Regions from separate parts of the Microbulbifer sp. ABF4_148 genome, predicted to be linked through region 2. Evidence: predicted binding sites of a transcription regulator. Region 2 holds the regulator's gene; each other region holds the start of a gene.
The links. The regulator sigma-54, encoded in region 2, starts transcription at its own class of promoters, with help from an activator protein. The targets are predictions, from matches to a motif close to TGGCACANNNNTTGCNNT.

Region 1 (6,454 bases), 2.9 Mb from region 2:
CGGGAAGCGCGCTTCAATACGCTTGCCTTTCGGGGAAGGCACGTACGGGATACGGATGGAAGCAGAGCGGTTACGCGCAGAGTAAGCCAGGATAACCGGGGCTTCGAAGCCAGGAACCAGACGCTTGTAGGAGTTGGTAGAAGCGTTAGCGAAGGCATTCAGGGCACGCGCGTGCTTGATGATACCGCCGATGTAGTACAGGGCAGTTTCAGACAGGCCAGCGTAGGCATCACCAGCGAACTGGTTAACACCGTCTTTGCTGAAAGACTGGTGGATGTGCATACCAGAACCGTTGTCGCCTACCAGCGGCTTCGGCATAAAGGTAGCGGTTTTGCCGTAAGCGTGCGCTACGTTGTGTACCGCGTACTTGAGGATCTGCACCTCGTCCGCTTTTTTGGTCAGGGTGTTGGCGCCAACACCAATCTCACACTGGCCGGCAGTACCCACTTCGTGGTGGTGCACTTCAATTTCCAGGCCCATCTGCTCCATGGCGGAACACATGGCAGCACGTACGTCGTGCAGGGAGTCAACCGGAGGTACCGGGAAGTAACCGCCCTTTACGCCCGGACGGTGGCCGATGTTGCCTTCGTTGTAAGCAGCACCGGAGGCCCAGGCCGCTTCCTCAGAGTTGATCTTGTAGAAAGCACCACCCATCTCAGCGCCCCAGGTGATGTCGTCGAATACGAAGAACTCGGGCTCCGGACCGAACAGCGCAGTGTCACCCAGACCGGTAGACTTCAGGTATTCCTCAGCGCGCAGGGCGATGGAACGCGGGTCGCGCTCGTAACCCTGGCCAGTGGACGGCTCAACGATGTTACAACGCAGGATAACGGTGGTTTCGTCGGTGAACGGGTCCAGGAAAGCGGTCTCGTCATCCGGCATCAGGATCATGTCGGATTCGTTGATGCCTTTCCAGCCAGCGATGGAAGAACCGTCAAACATCTTGCCTTCTTCGAAGAACTCGCCATCAACTTCAGAAGTCGGGATGGATACGTGCTGTTCTTTACCTTTGGTATCGGTGAAGCGCAGGTCTACCCATTTGGCCTCACTGTCTTTAATCAAACCAAGCGTTTTCGCTGACATTGCTGTCCTCCAGGTTTCGGGAAGTTATTAGTCGCTGTGTTTCAGGCCGGCTGGCCAATCCCTACGGCGGCTTATTGGTCGTGAGCAAAACTCATGGGCTCATTCGAAGCAAGGAGTGTGCCAAATTGGGGCAACCACGGGGATTAGGCGCCGACCCGCGCGTACCGGGGCCTCTGTGCCCCATATCGGCCAGCCCTGCACAACCGGTGCAAACCGACCAAACGCTAGCGCACCATTATAGTGCCACCAGCACAGCGCGAGCACTTTTGTGGTGCATTTTGTCGCCACGGTGAAATTGGCCCGCGTCTGTTTATAATTCGCGCCTCATTACCAACTTACGGCAGACCCCGGAATTCCATGCATTTTGTCGTCAAATTCTTCCCAGAGATCACCATCAAAAGTAACCCGGTGCGCAAGCGCATGTCGCGCCAGCTGGCGGACAACCTGCGCCACCAGCTGCGCAGGCTGGACGACCGCATCAAGGTGATCAAAGACTGGGAAAAGATCGAAGTGATCGCCCCCGATGCGGTTGCACACCTGTCGGCGCGCATCGAAGAGGTGCTGGCGCATACCCCCGGCATCGCCAACTTCGCCCGCGTGCGCCAGTTCCCGCTGGGTGACCTGCACGATATGTATGAAAAAACCTATTCGGTGTGGGGCGACAAGCTGGACGGCAAGACCTTCTGTGTACGGGTCAAGCGCAGCGGCAAGCACGACTTCCAGTCGCTGGATGTCGAGCAGTACGTGGGCGGTGGTCTCAACAAGAATACCGGCGCGGCGGGAGTGAAGCTGAAACACCCCGACATCACGGTGCGCCTCGAGGTGCGCCACGACAAACTCAACGTGGTGGAGGAAACCCACCAGGGCCTCGGCGGCTTCCCGCTGGGCACCCAGGATGCGGTGCTGTCACTGATCTCCGGCGGCTTCGACTCCACCGTCTCCAGCTACCTGACCATGAAGCGCGGGATTCGCACCCACTTCCTGTTCTTCAACCTGGGTGGCCGCCAGCATGAGCTCGGCGTGAAAGAAGTCGCTTATTACCTGTGGAACAAGTTTGGCTCGTCGCACCGGGTGTGCTTCGTCACGGTACCGTTCGACGAGGTCGTGGCAGAGATTCTCGAGCGGGTCGACGATTCGCAGATGGGTGTGATCCTCAAGCGCATGATGCTGCGCGCCGCCACCGCCATTGCCGCGGAGCTGGAGGTGGATGCCGTGGTGACCGGCGAGGCTATCGCCCAGGTCTCCAGCCAGACCCTGCGCAACCTGAAAGTAATCGACAGCGTGACCGAAACCCTGGTGTTGCGTCCTCTGATTACCAGTGACAAGAACGACATCATCAGTACCGCCCGCGAGATCGGTACCGAAGAGTTTGCTGCAGCCATGCCGGAGTACTGCGGGGTCATTTCGGTGAAGCCCACCACCCGTGCCCGCTTTGAAAAAATCGAGAGCGAGGAACAGCGCTTCGACTTCGCCATCCTCGATCGCGCCGTCGCTAACCGCGTGCGGCAGAACATTGACGAGGTGATCGAGGAAGTCGATGGCGAGGCGCCGGAAGTACAGATTCTGGCGGAAGCCGGCGATGCCATCGTGCTGGATATCCGCCATCCGGATGAAGAGGATGTGGATCCGCTGGAAATTGACGGTACTGAAGTGGAGCACATCCCCTTCTATCGACTCAATCGGGAATTTGCCAAGCTCGACCAGGACAAACAGTATCTGCTGTACTGTTCCCGTGGGGTCATGAGCCGCCTGCATGCCTCACACCTGCTGGACGATGGCTACGGCAATGTCGGCGTGTATCGCCCGGAGATTCCCCACCGCACCAAGTAACGGTGCAGCACCCCCAATAACGCGGTGTGGCCACCAAATAAAAAGGCCCGGTATCCATACCGGGCCTGCTGGGGGATGCCCATGGCCAGGCTGGCCACAGGACTTTTGATCAGCCGCTCGCGATCAGCGGCCAACGATCAAGGCGTATCGATAAAGAACAGGTCGTAGAGCGGACCGGACCACTGGGGTCCGTAAAACGTGACCTGCGCCCCGGGTCCTTTCGGCCCCTGCGGTACATCACCATCCTTGCAGTCTTCCGTATCTTTACCCTCGTCACAGGGATCTTCCTTGAAGATAAAGGGGAACAGCCAGTCCTTGCCGCGCACCGCTGTTTCGATCGGGACAAACTGCCAGTTCTTTACCGCCGCGAGTACCGGCTCGGCGTAGACCAGAACCTCCTCCGAGGTCTGGTCTTTCAATGCCACACCGGAAACACTGCCATCCTTCTCAATATTGAAGGAAACCAGCAGCGCACCTTCCAGCTTGTCTTCGAACGCCTTTTCGATGTTTTCGTTATCGGAAAAATCGGGGCGCTCGTAATACCAGAACTGGATACCCGCTTCGCGCAGTTCGCTCTGCCGCTCCATGCGCACAGCGTTCTTGTAGGCATTGATACATTGGGACTCCAGGTCATAGCGGCTGCAGTCGGGACGCTGCCAATCAAGCGCCAGGGATTGACCGGCACCGAGCAGCGCGATTGCACCAAACAATGCCTTAACCACGCGGCACCCCCTTGAAGTATTCATACTCCAGGCCATCTTCCCCTGCGGGGATACATTGGTCTGAGGGCGGATCCATCGGCTTGCGATCACCAATGTGGCGATCCATAAAGTCGATCATGCGACAGTAGATCTCGAGGCGACTTTCGGTCTCGCGCGCGCCATGGCCAGCACGGGGAGCCACCAGTGTTTCGAGGCGATGATCCTGATTCATCAGTGCCGCTCGCATATCAATGTAGTGATCCCAGTGCGCGCGAACATCCCGTGCACCCTGCACCAGAAATACCGGCGCCTTGATGCGATCCACATGAGGCGTGGAAGACTGCGTACGACGTTTTTCTTCAGTCGCACCCAACGCTTCGGTCATGTAGTCGATACCCGCTTTACGCAGTCCGACATCACCGGACTTCATCATGGTATTGAGGTCATACACGCCCACATAGCCGATACCGCACTGATACAGGTCCGGTTCTTTCACCAGCCCCATCAGTGTCGCGTAACCACCATAGGATGCGCCGTACATGCAAATACGGTCCCGGTCGGCGATCCCAGAATTGATCGCCCAGTAGGTTGCATCGGTCAGGTCGTCCTGCATCTCCAGGCCCCAGTGACCATACCAGTCGTACATAAAGTCGCGACCATAGCCACCGGAACCGCGATAGTTAATATGCATGACCGCGTAACCGGCATTGGCAAACAGGATGCGCTCCTTGTTGTAGCCCCAGTAATCCCGTGGGCCATGGGGGCCACCATGGGGCAGGACGATCAGCGGCAGGTTTTTCGCGGGCTTGTTCACCGGCAGGGTGATGTACCCGTTGATCTCCATACCATCGCGTGCGCTGAAGCGGAACGGATGGGTAGCGGGCACATCCGCACGATCGATCCAGTCACCCTGATTTGCCAGGAACTTCAGCGCCCCGTCAAACTGGTTGTACAGGTAGTACTTGCCCGGGTGACGGTCGTCACGCACATGAATTACCCACTCGTTGCCATCCTTGGTCCGGTTGACGATCTGGATGTAATGATTGGGGAAAGTCCCCTGCATCCGCTTGTGGGTCTTGGCATAGTGATTGTCCTCGTCGAGGTACACCACTTCGGGGTAGTCGTAATTGATCACGGCGCCCCATGGGAACCCATCGTCATCCGTCAGTACCCGATCGTAATCCACCTTGGGGTGACGGTAGATCAGCTTCTTCTCGCCGCTCTCAACATTGACCGTGTATAGCCCCTTGGTAGATGCTTCCACCGTATCGGTGTACCACAACCAGTTTTCGTCCTTGCTCCAGCCGACGGGTGTAAACACACCCTTGGACTGGTCATACACCTGCTCGTCCCAGTCACCGCGGGTATTCTTGCTGGCAACCACGGTGTGCTTGAAGCTCGACGGCAGGCCGCCAACCCAATGGGTGATTTCCTTGTCTTTGTTGAAAATCGGTCGGCCCATACGGATCGGTGAGCGGGCTATACGGGTGGTTTTACCGGTATAGATGTTCATCTTGTACACGTACAGATGCGGGAACTTGGTCGAGCTACCGGACGGAAAAACCATCACGCGATAGTGTTCGTCATCGATACGACCGGCAAGGCTGCCGCCCTCGGCACCACCGTAATCGTGGGTGCCCTGCCAGATGATGTCCTTGCGGCTGCCATCGATGTTCATGCCCGCAATACCGCCACTGCCAACCCCTTCCGAAGTGGCGGACTTGAAACTGAAGCTGAATAGCACCCGCTCGTTGTTGGCCCAGCGCATTCCGCTGATGCCTACAGTGCCTTTCAGCTGCAGGATCGACTTCACTTCCATGGTCTTGCGATCGATGATCACACCATCGACCAGCCCATCCTCACGCACCTTGCCGGCAGCAAAATGCTTGCCATCCGGTGAGATACGGATATTGGTGTATGGGGACGGTCGAAACAGGTCCTCATAGGGCACCGGATAGTCCGTCATATGCGAAAAAGGTTTGGCTTTCTCTGCGTCCGCTTCGGCGCTTGCAGAAACTCCACAAGCTGACATGGCTACGGCCAGCAGAGGGGCCAGCATCGCTTTTGTCATTTTCATTGTTTTACTCCTGTGGCCGACCCCAACGCGAGCGGGGCCGACCGGCACATCAAGAGAGTGTTAGTTACTCATGAAATAACTGAAGGAGAAGTTCACGCTGCGGCCCAGCGGACTCTGCAGGTGGCTCCAGTAGTAAGGCCAACGCGGGTTGGTCTCGTCCGTCGTGGGCATGGCATTCGTCAGGTTCTGAATGGCCACACCAACACTGAGACGTGCGTCGACACGATAGTTCGCAGTCAGGTTCGCGGTGTAATGCGGTTCCAACTTCTTGGTACCGACAAAATTGTCCACACTACCCTGGCGCTGAATGAACAGACCGGCACCGACGGATTTGAAACCGCTCAGCGGATTGCTCCAGCTGAAACCGACACCGCTGCGCGTGGCAGGCAGTGACTGGCCCGGCAGCCCCTGGCGCAGATCGAACACCTCATCGCCGGCAAACTGCTGCCACTCGTGCTTGAGGGTGTTGACGTAGCTCATGCCAACGCCGAAGTTACCGAATTTTTCCGATTCAAATCCGGCCGACATCCGCACGTCGACACCTTCCATCTCTCGGTATTGCTGGTTCTGCGGCTCGATGATCAGGCGTTCAACGCGGCCGGACTCATCGCGGATCACCCGATCGAACACGTCCTGACAGAAGCGACTACCGGATGGCAATCCACCGGTGGCACACTGCCATTCGTTGGTCATCAGGCCATACGCACTCTCGGTCAGCACCAGGTCGTCGAGACGCACCTGATACCAGTCGACGGACATGTTG
Region 2 (6,454 bases):
GTGGGGAGGGGGTGCGAGTAGCGTTTCGATCGATCGCGCTGGTGCCTCGGTGGGGCGAGTGCGGCAGCGCATGCGCAACAAGATCCGCTGACGCGGTCAGGCAGGATTATGCGGCGGAGGCGCTGTCGATCGCATGTGCGTAGAGGGCGTCGCCGCTGTCGGCCTGGCGTAACTTCTCCCGAACGCGACTGTCGCTGAACAGGGCGGCAATCTGCGCGAGCGTGTCCAGGTGATCTTGCTCTGCGTCTTCGGGTACCAGTAGCGCAAACAGCAGGTCGACAGGCTGGCGATCAATGGCGTCAAAATCTACTGCAGGCTCTGTCGTGCACAGCACACCGATAGGTTCCTGACAGCCAGGCAGGCGGCAGTGAGGGATGGCCACCCCGTCACCAATGCCGGTGGAACCCAGACGTTCGCGGGCAATCATTTGCTGGAAGATGGTATCCGGATCCAGATGCGGCTTCTGTTCTGCGATTGTCTGGGCAATATTCAGCAGCAGCTTCTTCTTGCTGCTCCCCGCCACACGACTCAGGCAAAGGCGGGGAGTGAGTAAATCTTCCAATGTCATGGTTTACCGGTAATTTCGCAGCTTTTCTTTGTGCTTCAGCAGCTGGCGATCGAGCTTGTCTGTGAGTGAATCAATGGCGGCATACATATCGTCAGACTCGGAGTCAGCAAAGATGTCGCGACCGTTCACATGCACCGTGGCCTCGGCCTTCTGAATCAGTTTATCGACGGAGAGCACCACTTCTGTTCGTGTGGCCACGTCGTTATGACGGGAGAGTTTATCCAACTTGGATTCACAGTAATCGCGGATGGATGGGGTCACATGCAGGTTATCGCCACTGATGTTGATCTGCATAGAAGTCTCCTTTGTGAGCGCGTCTTATGACGTAAAAGTCATGGAGCCCACTCCGTCAGGGCGGCAACCCTACTAGGAAGTGGGTCAGAATGGAAGGATACACTCAAGGATTGGGGTTTGGTTGCAGGAAAAGAGGGTTATTCTGCCTGTAATTGGCGACTGACCTTGTTGTTTCAGTCAGCTTGTTCTTAAACGAGGCGTTTGCGCTCGCTGGAGGAGGGGATACCCATGGATTCGCGATATTTCGCGACGGTTCTGCGCGCGACTTTGATGCCCTGCTTATCCAGTTCCTGGGTGATCTTGTTGTCGGACAGGGGCTTGCGTGGCTGCTCTGCATCGATGAGCTTGCGGATCATCGCGCGAATTGCAGTGGACGATGCATCTTCACCGGAGTCGGTACTCACGTGGCTGGAGAAGAAATACTTCAGCTCGAATACGCCGCGGGGCGTGAACATATACTTTTGAGTGGTCACGCGAGAGATGGTCGACTCGTGCATGCCAATGGTTTCTGCGATATCGGCCAGTACCATGGGCTTCATGGCTTCCGGGCCATGCTCAAAAAAGCCCTGTTGTTTCTCCACGATACTGGAGGCCACTTTGAGCAGGGTTTCATTGCGGCTCTGCAGGCTTTTCAGAAACCAACGCGCTTCCTGCAGGTGGTCTCTCAGGAAGTTGTTATCTGCCGAGGTGTCGGCGCGCTTGATCAGGGCCGCGTAGCCACTGTTGATGCGCAGGCGGGGCGTGGTTTCCGGATTCAGTTCTACCTGCCAGCGGTCCTGTCGGCGGCTGACGATCACATCCGGTACCACATACTGCGGGTCTTCATCACCGAAGCTCTCGCCGGGGTGCGGGTTGAGTGTCTGGATCAGGCGCATCACTTCGCCGAGCTCGGACTCGCTGAGGCGTGTGCGTCTGCTGAGTTGACGGAAGTCCCGTTTGCCGAGCAGGTCCAGGTGCTCTCCGACGACCGCGCGCGCCTGCTCCAGCCAGAGTGTATCCAACGGCAGTTGCGCAAGTTGCAGTAGCAGGCACTCACGTAAGTCGCGGGCGCCGCAACCAGCCGGCTCGAATTGCTGGATGGCCTTCAGGACGGCGATGACTTCATCGGTTTCCGCACCGAGAGATTCCGCGATTTCCGCGATTGGCGACTCCAGGAACCCCCTGGGGTTGATATCGTCAATCAGCGCTTCGGCGATGCGTTTGTCCTGTTCGGTCAGTGGTGTCAGGTTGAGTTGCCAGAGGAGGTGGTCATTGAGATTGTCGGGAGCGGCATTGCGCAGCTCCAGCGTGCTGTCTTCCATTGGCCCGGCGCTACTGCCGCCGCTGTAGATATCGTCCCAGTGTGTGTCTACCGGCAGGTCTTCGGGGATATCCTTGTTCCAGTCTCCCTCCGCCAGCTGCTCTGACTCTGTTTCAGCGGCTGCTGTGGGTTGTTGAGCTTCCAGAGGTTGCGGATCTTCAGTGTGCGCTTCCGCGTGCTCTTCCGCCTCGACTTCCAGCATGGGGTTGCTGTCCAGGGCCGACTGCACCTCTTGCTGCAGGTCCAACGTCGAAAGCTGGAGCAGACGAATGGCCTGCTGCAGCTGCGGCGTCATCGTGAGCTGCGTGCCGAGTTTTAGCTGGAGAGACTGCTTCATGGGTGTCGGTAAGTTACTGCGGCGAAAGAATCTTCTGTTTATCCATGACGCCGCAGACTAACCTTCTGCAATCGCGATTACAAGCAATAAGTATGCCGAAAATGATGGGCGTGCGCGGAGCCGGCGGATCTTAGTCCAGTAGATTACGTTGGCGGGGTTCGCTAGGACAAACTACTGCGCCGGTCAGATCGTGAATTCGTGTCCCAGGTAGACCTCACGTACTTGCTGGTTTGCCAGCACCTCTTCAGGGGTGCCTGCGGCGATAATATGCCCCTCACTGACGATATAGGCCGTTTCACAGATATCCAGCGTTTCGCGCACGTTGTGGTCTGTAATCAGCACGCCAATATTGCGGTCGCGCAGGTGGCGAATAATCTGCTTGATATCGTTTACCGAGATCGGGTCCACTCCGGCAAAGGGTTCATCGAGCAAAACAAATGCGGGATCGGTGGCCAGTGCGCGTGCGATTTCCACGCGACGACGTTCGCCACCGGAGAGGGCCATGCCGGGACTGTCGGCGATATGGGTAATATTGAATTCTTCCAGCAGCGCATCAGCCTGCTGTTGGCGCTGCGCCCGGTTCAGGTCTTTGCGGGTTTGTAGGATGGCCAGAATGTTGTCCCGCACTGACAGGCGTCGAAATACCGAGGCCTCCTGGGGCAGGTAACCGATACCTTTGCGCGCCCGTCCGTGCATGGACAGGTGGGTCATGTCCTCGCTATCGATGAGAACCTGGCCGGCATCGGCGCGTACCAGACCGGCAATCATATAGAAGCACGTGGTTTTGCCGGCACCATTTGGGCCTAGCAGTCCCACGACCTGCCCACTGCTGACGCAGACAGAGACATCTTGTACGACCTTGCGCTTTTTGTACTGTTTGGCGAGATGTAACGCTTTCAGCGTCGGCATATTGTGGTCCTGCAGTGCCGACAACCGGGGATTGGTTGCTCGGCCGAAATTATCTTTGGTGGCCCATGGCAAGTCCGGGAGCCAGGCCGTTTACAGCCCGCGGCTACGAGTCTTCCTGTGTCGCTTGCTGGGGGTCCTGTCCTTTGACATTGCCCTGATCGTTTTGCGGCTGCTGCGGTTCGTTCTGTGGGGTTGCATTGGCTTCGGGCTTCCAGATCATTTCCACCCGGTTTTCCCCGGACTGGCCCTGTGCCTGGATTTGCTCGCTGGCCAGGTCGTAGTCAATGCGCTGCGCGCTCAGGGTGTTGCCATCGCGGTCGACATGGGCATCCCCGGTTAGCAGCAGCTTGTCTGCGTTGATTTTGAACTCAATACGCTTTGCCCGTGCCTTGATCGGTGCCTGGGTCTGCTCGACGGATTGCTGGAAATGGGCGGGTTTGCCGGTCGCAATGACCCGGCTGATTTCACCCTGGTCGTTGCCGTGAACTTCCACCCGGTCTGCGCGGATTTGCAGGGAGCCTTGGGTAATGACCACGTTACCAATGTACACCGACGTGTTGGTGTTGCGGCTCGCCTGGAGCTTTTGTGCCTGAACCTTGACCGGTTGCTGGCGGTCTGTCGGCAGCGCGATGGCGGCCGTTGTCATCAGCGTGGCGATCACGGCCAATGGGAGCAGGAACTTAGTCTGTTTCATAAGTGCTCGTTACCTGGGAGAGAATCTCCACCCGCTCTTTTTTAAGGTCCGCGCGAAGGCCCTTGCCCTGTGTGCGGTTGGAGCCGGTGACAATGTTAACAACTTTGTCGGTCTGCGCGAATTCCCGGTGGGGGAAGATCGTGATTGCCGGTGTGTTCAGTTGGATCCCACCGGGTTCTGGTAGTTCTGTAATGTTTACTTCGCCACTCAGCACCACTCTCTGCCCATTGTTGTGCGCCACCCCGGTCTGCGAAACCGTGAGCCATTTTGGTTGGTCTTCCTGAAAGAAGACGATTCTGGGCATGGTCAGGTCTGCGCGGTCCCTACGCCCGAACTGGTAGAAGCTGATGGCTTCTGCATCCACCCGATAGGCTTGCTTGCCCTCGAGGTTGAAGTGTCGGGTTTTTGCGCCGCGAATCACGAGGTCGGCGGCCTGGTCCTGCTGTTTTGGGGTGGGGCGCTTGCCGAGCAGCTCTCCCGGCTGGCTATCCGTGAACCAGATGGCTGCAGTGACAAGGCCGACGATAATAAACAGCGGTAACCAGGTGCGCATCAGTTGTTTCCGATATAGGGGGCCAGTGCAGCATCAAATGTGCCCTGGGCCTGCATGATGCGGTCGCAAACTTCCCGTACGGCCCCCTCACCACCACGCGCGTCGGTCACCCACACGGCGCGCTCACGCACAGGGGGAGCCGCATTGGGAACGGAAATGGGGCAGCCCACCCGGGTCATGACGAGCAGATCAGGATAGTCGTCGCCGACATACGCGATGTCCTCAAGCCGGCAGCCGTCTTCGGCGAAGATTTCTTCGAGGGCGGCGAATTTGTCCTCCCGCCCCTGGATCAGCTTGCGAATCCCCAGGTCATGCGCGCGGCGCTCAACCACACTGCTGCGGCGACCGGTGATAATCGCAACACCCACCCCGGACTTTTGCAGCATTTTGATGCCATGGCCGTCCAGCGTGTTGAAGGTCTTCAGCTCGTTGCCGCTGTTGTCAAAATACAGGCGGCCATCGGTGAGGACGCCGTCGACGTCCAGCACCAGCCAGCGGATCTTGGCGAGGCGCGCATGCAGCTCTTTTGGTGAAATTTCGGTAGAACTCACTGCTTTGTTTCCCTGTGGGTCAGATAACGCCGGCGCGCAGTATATCGTGCATATGCAAAAGGCCAATCGGATGGTGCTCGTTGTCCTCGACAACCAGCGCGGTAATCTTGTTGTCCTCCATGATACGCAGGGATTCTGCCGCTAGCGTATCGCCAGAAACCGTTTTCGGTCGCCGGCTCATGACTTGCTCCATGGTGGCTTGATCCAGTTCAAACCCCTGGTCAATGACGCGGCGCAAATCGCCGTCGGTGAATACACCCATCAGGGTGCCATCTTTGTCGACGACCGTGGTCATACCGAAGCCTTTGCTGGTCATTTCCAATAGCGCTTGTGAAAGACGGGTGGATGGGGCGACCTGGGGCAGTTCCTCACCGGCGTGCATAACGTCCGACACGCGCAGCAGCAGGCGGCGTCCCAGTGCGCCACCAGGATGTGAAAATGCGAAGTCTTCCGCCGTAAAACCGCGTTTCTCCAGCAGGGCGACTGCCAGGGCGTCGCCCATGACGAGCGTGGCGGTGGTGGATGAAGTGGGCGCCAGGTTGAGGGGGCAGGCCTCGGTGTCCACGGAAATGTCCAGATTGACATCCGCGGACTGCGCCAGCGGCGAGTCTGGCTTGCCAGTCATTGTGATCAGTGGGACACCAAGACGCTTCAATAGGGGCAGCAGGGTGAGTACCTCTGCGGAGCTACCGGAATAGGAAATCGCAATGACTACATCTTCCCGGGTAATCATGCCCAGGTCGCCATGGCTGGCTTCGCCAGGATGTACGAAGAAGCTGGGGGTGCCGGTGCTGGCGAGGGTTGCGGCGATTTTATTGCCGATATGGCCGGATTTGCCCATGCCAGTGACAATGGTGCGGCCCTGGCCTTCCAGGATGAGCTCGCAGGCACGCTTGAAGTCCCCGTTAATGCGTTGCTCAAGGGAGTTGACCGCCTGTGCTTCCATTCGCACAGTGCGCTGCCCCGCCTCGAGAATCGGGTCCTGATTCATACTTTCTCTCTGTCGTTCGGTGATTTTGTTCATTGTTGTCAGCCCTAAGGCTAAAAAAACGCCACTTTGGGCGATAAAGGGACCCCGGCAGTGGAACGCCTGCGACATGCTAACCTCATATATAGAGGATGAATCGCGCGATTGCTCCCGTCTGGTGACCGCGGTAAGCGCTACCCAGCCGAATTGTCGCGTTGTTTGGCGTTGGGCCCCTCTTTTAAGCGCGGTCATGGTATAGTTTGCCGCCGCTGCTGTCAGCT
Region 3 (6,454 bases), 2.9 Mb from region 2:
CGTATCATGCCCAAGTTGTCGATGGCCTTCGATAGTCGACTCATTTTGGGTACCTTAACGCCCCGCACAGGGGCAGACAAAAAAGCGCAGCGTTTTGGCTATCCCAGCGACCAACGGGAGCGATTGCTGCGGCTTGTTATGTGTTTTCGTTTCGAGCATGCTCTAAAGCCCAGTATGTATTTCTGATGACAGCAGATAAAGCCTGATTTAGATCATTAACCTTAGCTTCATCCTCGAGTTCATATTCGGTGATGAAAAGCTCTTCCACTTCGCATGTAGGGGCGTACTTAAGGTAGAGATTTTCAATTACCGTAGTATCGCCTAACTCAATCATCTTAATCGAGTCACGTGCCTCGGTAGACCATGATTGAAAGCCACGAGAATCAAAGTAGTCCGCAGCGGCTCCGAGGGCGTCAGTTAGCTTCTCAAGCTTGTTCATGATTCACACATAACGCCCAGCGCAGGCGCAGCCAGCGCGGAGCACTTTTTGTGTTAATGTTTGAGCGCCAGCGAGTAACACAAAAAGTGCGTAGCGTTGGCTGTCGCTCTGCCGCTGTTTGTTATGGTTTTTCATTCCTCGAAGCACCAAAGGTAGCGATCCCGATAGTACTTGTACGGATTATCCAACCGCACAATCGGTGGATCTTCGAAGTTATACTGGATTAATGCAACATCGTAGACCCCATGGTTTAGATCTTCTTTGTCAAAATTGCAATTCATTGACTTTCTCTTTCCTTTTGCAATTTTTATATAAAGAACATCACCCATCTCGCTATCATGGGCACTAAAAATGCCGTGCTCAATTTCCATTGTTTGCAAATCAAGATCAGTAAGCTTTGCCCTCTCCGACTCGGAGAAACTGAGTAGCTTTCCATCTACAGTCAGAGAAATATTTTTTAGATCATCATTTTCCGGATCTAGATCTATTTTCACAGACACATTTTTATATGGCTCAGGAAGAACTCCCTCTACATAGACATGATGAGAGTGCAATTTGGTTGTGTCATAAGCAGCTGCAAACATTGGGAAGACAGCGAGCAAAAGTATGAAATTTTTCATGGGCTCTAAGGAACCATAACGCCGCCGGCAAAGGCAGCTTACCTTGTGCGCATTTTGCGCAAAAATGGGAGCGAAGCGACCTGCGCAAAAGGTGCACAAGGTAAGCTGTCCCGCGGAGGGCCGAAGGCCCGGAGCAAATTGCCCGGCCTTGTTAACAGTCTGGGGCCCTAACCGCTACTACAGTAACTTCTACGAGCACATTACCTTCAAGATCCACCCCTAAACATGCGCGCTGTGGCCAGTTGGCTTGATTGTCGCCAATCCAAGAACACCAGGCTTCATCCATTTGCGATTTTTCATGCATTCTTGCAATGAACACCTGGGCCGAAAGGATGTGCTCCTTACTTGAACCAAGCTCTTTCAAATTCTCCGATATTACCGCAAGAGCTTGCCGTGTTTGCTCTTTCGTACCGACATCTGTATTTGGTGAAGTAGCTACGGAGAAAACGAGATCTTTGTATGCAGAAGACTTATTTCTTCCTTTATAAATTCCAGCTACTCGTTCGATCATGGAAATACTCATTGACTGTTAACGCCCGGCTTTGGGGCGGACTTGTAGCTGCGAAGCAGCGGAAAGGCCGTCCCAGCCCCGCAGGGGCGGCAACAGCCGCTTGTTATGTGCGTCCCCACTTGGAGATTATTTCGTCCAACCTCTTCAGAATAAGCTGTCGGTTTACTTCTCTTTTTAAACCTTTTGGCAATCGACTATACCAAACAAAATACCAATGTTTGTACACGTTCGGATCGCGTGTAGAGGGATGAATTTTCTTTGAAAAATATTCTCTCGCCTCACATACTTGATCGATGCCAACGAAAGTAAATGTAAACCCTTTGACCTCTGCAAAGTAAACCCAATTTTTAATTAGGTTGTCCTTAGTTTTCTCAACCGGTACCCCTCCGACATTCACATAAGTCATGAAATCACGATGCTTGGTCGGATCAGAAAGTTCTCGCCAAACCTTGCTCATGTATACAAACCAGATCTATGTATTAAGAAGCACATAACAGTTTATTAAAGAGCCAGTGGCTCATTATCCATTTGGCTACTATTTCTGGAAGACCCCGCGCGAAGCTCAGATAAAAGCCAATATTTACAACAGGTTATAGATTTCGGGTCATTTGGCAACCAGTGATAGTGAGCCAGTGGCTCAAGTCGCCTGATTTCACATGTGGCTCTTGAACACATTTCCTGCCCAATGAAATCAACAGGTTAGAGAAGATTTTCCGTGAATGTGAGCCATGGCTCATTAATTCGGGCTTTTCAATACGGTCTTTGACGGAAGGATACCGTACACAGGCAGCAAAAGAGGCAATTCGGGGAAGCTATTCGTCTGCGACGTCTCGGGGAATCGAGCTGTCCTATCTTGATGTTTACGCAGTGCACGCCAGGCCCACCAATCCATCGCCTTTCAGGGATTTTTCTTAGGCGGCTCATCGCTAGAGTGCAGCCATATAACGGGACATTTAGTCATGCGCTATATCTGCGATTGCACTAAGCGGATAGCAGGTGATTAAAGGGAAAGGTTTTTTCCGGCGCCTTTGACGGCGCCGGATTCCGAGAAGTAACCAGGTGGGGAGGGGAGGCCTTACTCGCCCTCGCCGTTCATACCCAGCTCTTTGAGTTTGCGGGTGAGCGTGTTGCGCCCCCAGCCGAGGAGCTCGGCGGCGTCGCGCTTGCGACCGGCGGTATGTTTGAGGGCGATCTCGATGAGGGCGCGCTCAAATTGCGGCACCGCCTCACTGAGAATTTCGCGACGACCGGTAGCGAGTGCCTGATCCGCCCATAAGCGCAGGGCCTTTTGCCAGTCCTGTGTGGGCGTCGCGCTGGTAGCGGTTTGCTGGTGCAGTTCCTGGGGCAGGTCTTCGACGTGCACTTCGCGGCCGGAGGCCATCACGGTGATCCAGCGGCAGGTATTTTCCAGCTGACGCACGTTACCCGGCCAATCCAGGCCGGACAGGTATTCTTCGGTGTCCTTCAGCAGGATCTTTGGCTCCACCCCCAGGTCCTTGGCCGCACTGTTGAAGAAGTGGCGCACCAGGCGCGGGATGTCTTCACGGCGATCCGCCAGGCGCGGGATGTGGATGCGAATTACGTTGAGGCGATGGAAAAGGTCTTCCCGGAAACGGTGGTCTTCCACCAGTTTTTCCAGGTTCTGGTGCGTAGCGGCAATGATGCGCACATCGACTTTCACCGGGGTGTGGCCACCAACACGATAGAACTCGCCGTCGGCGAGCACACGCAACAGGCGGGTCTGGGTCTCGGCCGGCATATCGCCGATTTCATCCAGGAACAGGGTGCCGCCGTCGGCCTGCTCGAAACGGCCGGCGCGCTGTGCCGTTGCACCGGTGAATGCCCCTTTCTCATGACCAAACAGTTCGGATTCCATCAGGTCTTTGGGAATCGCGGCCATGTTCAGCGCGATAAATGGCTTGTGTTTGCGCGGGCTATGGTTGTGCAGTGCCTGCGCAACCAACTCTTTACCGGTACCGGATTCGCCATTGATCAGTACGGTGATATTGGAATGCGACAAACGGCCGATTGCACGGAAGACTTCCTGCATCGCCGGTGCTTCGCCGATGATTTCTTTATTCGCCGCACCCGTCTCGATACTGGTGGCCTCGGGCCCTTCCTGCTCGTTGGCATGGGCCAGCGCACGGCGGGTTACCGCAACCGCTTCATCGACATCGAAGGGCTTGGGCAGGTATTCAAACGCACCGCCCTGATAGGCCGCCACCGCGCTGTCGAGGTCGGAGTGGGCAGTCATGATAATAATGGGCAGTGCAGGGCGCTCGGCCTGGAAGCGCTGCAGCAGTTTGAAGCCATCGGAACCGGGCATGCGAATATCGCTGATGACGACGTCCGGGGAGTCGCTGTAGAAATCGTCGAGCGCGCGGTCACCGCTCTCGTAGCACTTGGTATCAAAGCCCTCGCGAGAGAGCGCGCGTTCCAGCACCCAGCGAATAGAACGGTCGTCGTCGATAATCCAAACCCGGTTACTCATGTTCATTCTCGTTCTCTGCTTACTCGTGGCTCAGGGGCAAATACACCTGGAAGATGGTTTGCCCTGCGCGACTGTCACACTTAATCAGCCCGCGGTGCTGATTGATGATGTTCTGCGAAATGGACAGGCCGAGACCGGAGCCTTCGGCTCGACCGGAAATCATTGGATAAAAAATTTGCTCGAGGATCTCTTCGTCGATCCCCGGGCCGTTGTCTTCTATTTCTATGCGGCAGACCAGCGGACACTGGCGGCGTCCAATGGTGAACTGGCGCTGCACGCGGGTGCGCAGCGTGAGTTCACCGGCGGCCAGGCCAATACTCTCGTTCAGCGCCTGCATGGCATTGCGGGCAATATTCAGGATTGCCTGAATGAGCTGCTCCCGATCACCCGGCACATCCGGAATCGACGGGTCATAGTCGCGCTGGATTTCCAGCTCGCCGTCGCACTCCACTTCCACCAGTTGCGCCACCCGCTCGGTCACTTCGTGGATATTCAGCGGCTGCACGTTGGCCGGCTGGTGCGGCCCCAACAGCTGGTCCACGAGGTTTCTCAGTCGGTCGGCCTCGTCAATGATGATGTTGGTGTATTCCGCCAGCTCCGGGTCCGGCAGCTCGCGCTGCATTAACTGCGCTGCGCCGCGGATCCCGCCGAGCGGGTTCTTAATTTCGTGGGCCATGCCCCGCACCAGGTTGCGGGTGGTCTCCTGCGCATCGATGAGCGCGTCTTCCCGCGCAATACGCAGCATGCGATCCATGGTCTGCACTTCGAGCAGCAATACGCCCTGCTCCAGCACCGGCGTTACGGAGTAATCAACCGTACTGGTTTCCAGGTTGTGCAATCGCCAGATGGCGCGGCGCACGGTATACCGCTGTCCGTGCTCCAGCGCGGCACGCATGGCCTGCAACGCCTCCTGTGATTCGTACACCACGTCCAGCAGTGGACGCCCCGCGACCCGGGCGTTGGATGCCGACAGCAGGTTCTCCGCAGCCGTATTGAGGTAGCAGAGCGACAGCTCGCCATCCAGCACCAGAACAGCGGATGACAGGTTATCCAGTAGCTGGCGCAACTGGCGGTCATTCAGCATGCGTGTGTATTCCTGAGTTTGTCGCGCCGGGACTGGCGGGCATTCAAACACCCGATGGCCTGTGCCGACGCAGTTCTGTTATGGACAGTGCAAGAAGCAAACCAAAATGGCGCACTGGCGTGATTTCGGTGATCCCGTCGCGGTCCATTCACTGGCACCGCCGGAAAAGGGCACCATTATGGTGCATTGAGTAAAAAATGACCAGCTATGGCGCCTCATTGTCGGGAGCTTTTCGCCGACGGGCGCTGTGTTGGGGCGGGAGGGAAGCGATGAGAAGGTGGCGCAGACGGCTTGTCCGCGCCAACCGGTTCGAAAATGGCGCTATGGTCAGGCTAGCGACGCGGCTGGCGGTTCGGTATCAACCCCTGAGCCGGTGGCGCTTTCGGTGCCTGGGGGGCACGCGGGGCAGCGAAATCGGGTACCAGGGAGGACGGCCGCTTCACGTGCACCGTAATAGTCTGCGAACGGGCCAGCACCTGGCCGTTCATGTCAGTGAGCACCGCGCTGATCTGGTGGCTGCCGCGCTCCAGCGCCGACAAATCGAGGCTGGTGCCGGAGGAGCCGCCCTGCCAGGGCTGGCCATCCACGACGGCAAAGAACTGATGCCCACCAACTGGCAGTGGATTGATGGCCACTTCCAGCACGATAAAGCGCTGTCCCGGCGTAATGGTCGCATCATTGGCCGGGCTGACAATCGAAAAGCTAATGGGCCCCTGCGGTACCGGGCGGGTATCCGCGACCGCCTGCGGAGTTTTGTCTCTGGGGGAGAGCTTGCGCGTGGGCAGCGGCCGGTTGGCCGCCACGCGCTGCACGTTGGTCGGGCCTATCTGAATCTTCTCCACTTTGCCGCTGGCCGGACGCGTATCGCTGAAGGTAACCGTGCCATCCGGATGCACCACCTTGTAGATGGTCGTGCCATTGCTCGGCGGCTCCAGGCGCACAGTGCCGGAATCCCCTGCGCTCACGGCAAAAGAGGCAGCCAGCATCAGAAGCGTGGCGGCGACGGTGATGGCTTTGCAGAATGTCCGCATGGGCGTCCCTCGCAATCGGTGTGACACAAAAGCTGCGGTCATTATTAAGGCTAGCAGGCTGCGAGGGAAGCCCGTGCCAGTTCGGGCCGCCGAACGGCCTGCAACTGTCGACCCAGCGGCCACGCATAAAAAAACCCGCGCCGAGGCGCGGGTTTTTCGCATGTGACTGCTGCGTGTATTTACACGGAGTAGTACATGTCGAACTCGACCGGGTGAGTGGTCATGTTCAGGCGCTCAACTTCTTCGCGCTTCAGCTCGATGTAAGCGTCGATCGCGTC

Region 1: the regulator sigma-54 is predicted to act here: its motif matches at 1,189-1,206, upstream of glnA (glutamate--ammonia ligase).
Region 3: the regulator sigma-54 is predicted to act here: its motif matches at 5,232-5,249, upstream of glnL (nitrogen regulation protein NR(II)).

The regions. Positions count from the first base shown of each region.
Region 1 covers NZ_JBSWUI010000001.1:844,166-850,619, reverse strand. Annotated here, with positions in the region: gene glnA (glutamate--ammonia ligase) at 1-1,083, opposite strand, end outside; gene thiI (tRNA uracil 4-sulfurtransferase ThiI) at 1,441-2,913, shown strand; gene ACXAD0_RS03670 (energy transducer TonB) at 3,051-3,635, opposite strand; gene ACXAD0_RS03665 (alpha/beta hydrolase family protein) at 3,628-5,691, opposite strand; gene ACXAD0_RS03660 (TonB-dependent receptor domain-containing protein) at 5,752-6,454, opposite strand, start outside.
Region 2 covers NZ_JBSWUI010000001.1:3,719,797-3,726,250, reverse strand. Annotated here, with positions in the region: gene ptsN (PTS IIA-like nitrogen regulatory protein PtsN) at 107-568, opposite strand; gene hpf (ribosome hibernation-promoting factor, HPF/YfiA family) at 572-862, opposite strand; gene ACXAD0_RS16435 (RNA polymerase factor sigma-54) at 1,051-2,499, opposite strand; gene lptB (LPS export ABC transporter ATP-binding protein) at 2,683-3,408, opposite strand; gene lptA (lipopolysaccharide transport periplasmic protein LptA) at 3,512-4,102, opposite strand; gene lptC (LPS export ABC transporter periplasmic protein LptC) at 4,089-4,655, opposite strand; gene ACXAD0_RS16415 (KdsC family phosphatase) at 4,655-5,206, opposite strand; gene ACXAD0_RS16410 (KpsF/GutQ family sugar-phosphate isomerase) at 5,226-6,197, opposite strand.
Region 3 covers NZ_JBSWUI010000001.1:850,845-857,298, reverse strand. Annotated here, with positions in the region: gene ACXAD0_RS03715 (hypothetical protein) at 137-439, opposite strand; gene ACXAD0_RS03710 (hypothetical protein) at 571-1,059, opposite strand; gene ACXAD0_RS03705 (Rid family hydrolase) at 1,211-1,570, opposite strand; gene ACXAD0_RS03700 (hypothetical protein) at 1,674-2,027, opposite strand; gene glnG (nitrogen regulation protein NR(I)) at 2,646-4,067, opposite strand; gene glnL (nitrogen regulation protein NR(II)) at 4,081-5,145, opposite strand; gene ACXAD0_RS03685 (DUF4124 domain-containing protein) at 5,478-6,176, opposite strand; gene glnA (glutamate--ammonia ligase) at 6,356-6,454, opposite strand, start outside.